DNA from 2 places in the Clostridium omnivorum genome. Region 2 is predicted to be linked to the other one. Evidence: riboswitches for the same ligand, from Rfam matches in the RefSeq annotation. Region 2 holds a riboswitch; the other holds the start of a gene.
The links. A riboswitch is a leader RNA that binds a small molecule or an ion and turns the genes downstream of it on or off. The one in region 2 is predicted to bind FMN.

Region 1: it holds a riboswitch for FMN, as region 2 does, so the genes downstream of both, bsdE14_RS03795 (ECF transporter S component) here and ribD (bifunctional diaminohydroxyphosphoribosylaminopyrimidine deaminase/5-amino-6-(5-phosphoribosylamino)uracil reductase RibD) in region 2, are expected to answer to the same signal.

What each region holds. Positions count from the first base shown of each region.
Region 1 is NZ_BRXR01000001.1:821,390-823,846, reverse strand. Features, by position in the region: gene bsdE14_RS03800 (Tex family protein) at 1-1,079, shown strand, start outside; FMN riboswitch at 1,151-1,276, shown strand; gene bsdE14_RS03795 (ECF transporter S component) at 1,409-2,044, shown strand; gene rimI (ribosomal protein S18-alanine N-acetyltransferase) at 2,078-2,457, opposite strand, start outside.
Region 2 is NZ_BRXR01000001.1:1,810,791-1,813,247, reverse strand. Features, by position in the region: gene bsdE14_RS08510 (aldo/keto reductase) at 1-918, shown strand; FMN riboswitch at 1,095-1,208, shown strand; gene ribD (bifunctional diaminohydroxyphosphoribosylaminopyrimidine deaminase/5-amino-6-(5-phosphoribosylamino)uracil reductase RibD) at 1,335-2,429, shown strand; gene bsdE14_RS08500 (riboflavin synthase) at 2,435-2,457, shown strand, end outside.

The DNA of each region.
Region 1 (2,457 bases), 990 kb from region 2:
AGTTAGTAAATAAACATGGAGTTGAAGTTGTGTCGCTTGGAAATGGAACAGCAAGCAGAGAATCAGAAGAAGTTATTGCTAGACTTATAAAAGAAGTAAAAGAAGAAACTGGAAGAAATGTATACTACGTTGTAGTTAGTGAAGCTGGTGCTTCAGTGTACTCAGCTTCTGAGCTTGCTACAAAGGAATATCCAGATATAAACGTATCTATAAGAGGGGCTATTTCCATAGGAAGAAGACTCCAAGACCCACTAGCAGAGCTTGTTAAAATAGATCCTAAATCAATAGGGGTTGGGCAGTATCAACACGATGTAGCTCAAAAAAGATTGGATGAATCCCTTAAAGGTATAGTTGAGGACTGTGTTAATAGCGTTGGAGTGGATTTAAATATAGCTACTCCATCATTACTATCTTATATTGCAGGGATTAATTCAACTATTGCTCAAAATATAGTAGCCTATAGAGAAGAAAATGGAAAGTTTAAAACAAGAAAAGAACTTTTGAAAGTTAAGAGGCTTGGGGACAAAGCCTTTGAACAATGCGCTGGATTCTTAAGAGTACTGGAAAGCAAAGAACCCCTTGATAACACTGCAGTGCATCCTGAATCCTATAATGCTGCAAAAGAGCTTTTGAACATATTAGGCTATAGTGAAGAAGACTTAAAAAATGGCAAGTTACTGGATATAGATTCTAGAGTACAGGAAATTGGTATTGAGGAGTTAGCTAAAAGGCTTGATATTGGAATTCTAACGCTGCAAGATATAATAAAAGAAATTAAAAAGCCTGGAAGGGATCCTAGAGAGGAACTTCCAAAGCCAATTTTTAAAACAGGAGTAATAGATATAACACAGTTAAAGCCAGGTATGACTCTTATGGGAACAGTTAGAAATGTTGCTGACTTTGGAGCATTTGTTGATATTGGAGTACACCAAGATGGATTGGTGCACAAGAGCCAGATGGCCGACAAATTTGTAAAGCATCCATTAGATATAGTTAAGGTTGGAGATATAGTAGAGGTTAAAGTATTAGAGGTTGATGAAAAGAGAAAAAGAATAGCACTAACAATGAAAAAAAATTAATGATAAAAATATAACAAGACTATTGAAATTAGCTTTCATTAGTACTATAATAATGTTGTAACAATTACATATTTAATCTTCAGGGCAGGGTGACCAAGAAATTGGAAATCCCGACCGGCGGTATAGCCCGCGAGCCGTAAGGCAGATTCGGTTAGATTCCGAAGCCGACAGTAGAGTCTGGATGAAAGAAGATACATTAGTACGTTTTTTTGCCCTGACATTTTGTGTCAGGGTTTTTTATTTGTACTAGGTACCCTGAAAGGTATGTAAATATCAAGTAGGCATAACAAAATAAATTTGTTATGTACAGGAAAACAGGAGGGTATTTTATGAAAGACAAAAAATTAAACACACTTATCAAAATTTCGCTTTTGAGTGCTATAGCATTCATATTAATGTTCTTTGAGCTTCCACTACCAATCTTTCCAAGCTTTTTAAAGATTGATTTAAGTGATCTTCCAGCACTAATTGGTGGGTTTGCACTAGGACCTGTAGCGGGAGTATTGATTGAACTTCTAAAGAATGTGCTTCATGTTATCTTTAAAGGAACTTCAACTGCACTTATAGGTGAACTTGCAAACTTTTTAGTAGGATCAGTTTTTGTAATTACTTCAGCTAGTATATATGCTAAAAATAAAACAAGAAAAAATGCTATTATATCATTAATAATAGGAAGTATTGTTATGTCCATTGCAGCAGGAATATTAAACTATTACTTATTCCTTCCATTATATGATAAAGTTCTAGGATTTAAAATAGCAGCAGTAGTTGGAATGGGATCAAAACTAAATCCAAGGATTATTAATTTATTTACTTTAATACTGTGGTCTATAATACCATTTAATCTTTTGAAGGGAATTGCAGTTTCTGCGGTATCACTAGCAGTGTATAAAGCAGTATCTCCAATACTTCATCAGGAAGAGGTATATAATGGGGCTGACAAAAAGGAATTAGGAAAACTATAAAATAAGAGGTTAGATTTTATTAATCTAACCTCTTTATATATGTCTATTCCACATAATTATTGCATCTTCTTTAGTGTCTTGATAATAGCCTTTTCTTATAGCTTCAGCTATAAATCCATGCTTCTCGTAAAGTCTGCGGGCTGGTATATTAGATTCTCTTACCTCTAAGGTTACAGCTTCAACATCCTCTAATCTGCATATTTCTATTATAGAATCTACAATCATATCGCCTGCTCCAATGCCTCTATATTCTGGGTGCACAGCTATATTAGTTATATGGCCCTCATCCACAATAATCCAAACTCCACCATAACCGATTACCTTGCCATCCATTATGGCTACCACATATCTAGCAAATTTATTATCGAGTTCTTTGTATATAGCTTCCTTACTCCAAGGTGTATGAAAGCTTA
Region 2 (2,457 bases):
ATGAAAAAGATAAATATTGCAGAGGGAAAAATAAGTGCCTCTGAAATTGTAATGGGATGCATGAGGATAAATAATTTAACTGCTAATGAAGCAGCTGAGCTCATAAATACAGCTCTAGAGGAGAATATTAACTTTTTTGATCATGCAGATATTTATGGTGGAGGTAAATCTGAGGAAGTCTTTGCGGAAGCTGTTAATATGAGTCCTAGTGTTAGAGAAAAGTTTTTAATCCAGACAAAGTGCGGCATTAGAAAAGGATACTATGATTTTTCAAAGGAACATATTATGAGTTCTGTGGATGGAAGTCTTAGGCGTTTAAGAACAGAGTATATAGATGTACTTCTCCTTCACCGTCCAGATACACTAATGGAGCCAGAAGAAGTTGCTGAGGCTTTTTCTGCTTTGCATAAATCCGGAAAGGTTAGATACTTTGGAGTAAGTAACCATAATCCTATGCAAATTGAACTATTAAATAAATATTTAAATAATAAAATTGTTATTAATCAGCTTCAGCTGAGTGTAACCAACACTGGAATGATTGATTCAGGTCTTAATGTAAATATGAAGAATGGTGCTTCTATTGATAGAGATGGCAGTGTATTAGAGTATTGCAGATTGAAGGATGTAACTATACAGGCATGGTCACCTTTCCAATATGGATTTTTTGAGGGTACATTTTTAGACAATGATAAGTTTCCTGAATTAAATAATAAAATAAATGAAATTGCATCTGCTAAAGGTGTGTCAAATTCAGCTATAGCAATAGCATGGATTTTAAGACATCCTGCAAAAATTCAGCCAATTGTAGGTACCACAAATAAAAAGCGTCTTAAGGATATTTGCAAAGCTTCACAGGTTGAACTAACAAGACAAGAGTGGTATGAGATATATAGGGCAGCAGGCAATGTGCTTCCATAAGAATTTTATAAGAAAAGGGTGCTGATGCACCTTTTTTTATAACTATTAATTTCAATTCACTGAAGTGCTTCAAGCCTTACAATTAAGGAAAAGGAATAGATCTATGCAATAAAAAATAATAAGCGTATAGTTGACGTAGGTATTTTGTAGTGATATTATTAGCCTATCAAAACTGAATAAATCTTCAGGGCAGGGTGTAATTCCCTACCGGCGGTATAGCCCGCGAGCCGTAAGGCAGATTCGGTGAAACTCCGAGGCCGACAGTAAAGTCTGGATGAAAGAAGATAAAAACTTAGCTTATATTTAATAATATAAATTATTTAGGTTATATTATTAAATAAGTTACTAGTGCTTTTAAGCCCTGAGAATAATTTCTCAGGGCTTTATTAATTATATAAAACATTGGGGTGATTGTGTTGGATATCAAGTATATGCAAAGAGCATTGGAGCTGGCAAGGAAGGGAACAGGTTATACAAATCCTAATCCTCTGGTTGGAGCAGTTATTGTTAAAGAGGGCAGGATTATTGGTGAAGGCTATCATCAGCTTTATGGAAGTCATCATGCAGAGATAAATGCTTTTAATAATGCTGTGGAGGATGTCAGGGGAGCGGATATGTACGTTACCTTAGAGCCCTGTTCACATTATGGTAATACTCCACCTTGCGCAGAAGCAATAGTTAAAAAGGGAATAAAAAGAGTAATAATTGGTTTAAAAGATCCTAACCCACTGGTAGAAGGAAGGGGAATTAAAATACTTGAAGACAATGGTATTGAGGTAGTCACTGGAGTGTTGGAGGAAGAGGGGAAAAAGCTTAATGAAATATTCCTTAAATATATAACAACAAAGCTTCCCTTCTGCATAATGAAAACAGCTATGACCCTAGATGGAAAAATAGCAGCATATACTGGTGATTCCAAGTGGATTACTGGAGAGGCTTCAAGAAGATATGTTCATGAACTTAGACATAGGGCTGCTGGAGTTATGGTAGGTATAGGTACTGTACTTGCTGATGATCCTATGTTAACTACAAGACTTGAGAATGGGAGCGATGCAGCAAGGATAATTATAGACAGCAGTGCTAGGATTCCATTAGAAGCAAAAGTATTAAATTTAGAATCTAAGTCACCTACCATTATTGCGGCTACTGAAAAAGCTGATAAGGATAAGCTAAAAGCTCTAGAAGAAAAAGGAGCACAGGCTATTATAACCCCACTTAAAGACAATGGAGTTGATTTAGCATTTTTAATGAAGACTCTAGGAGAAAGGAAGATAGATAGCATACTTTTGGAAGGTGGAAGCAAAATAAACTATGCAGCATTAGAGGCTGGTATTGTGGATAAGGTAAATGCCTTTGTAGCACCTAAGATTATTGGTGGTGAAGCTGCAAAAACACCAGTTGGTGGAGCTGGAAGGGCATATATGGCTGATGCAATACGTCTTCAAGCTATAGAAGTTCATCGTTTTGAAGATGACATAATGATAGAGGGATATATTAAAAGGGAGAATTAGTAACTATGTTTACAGGTTTGATAGAAGA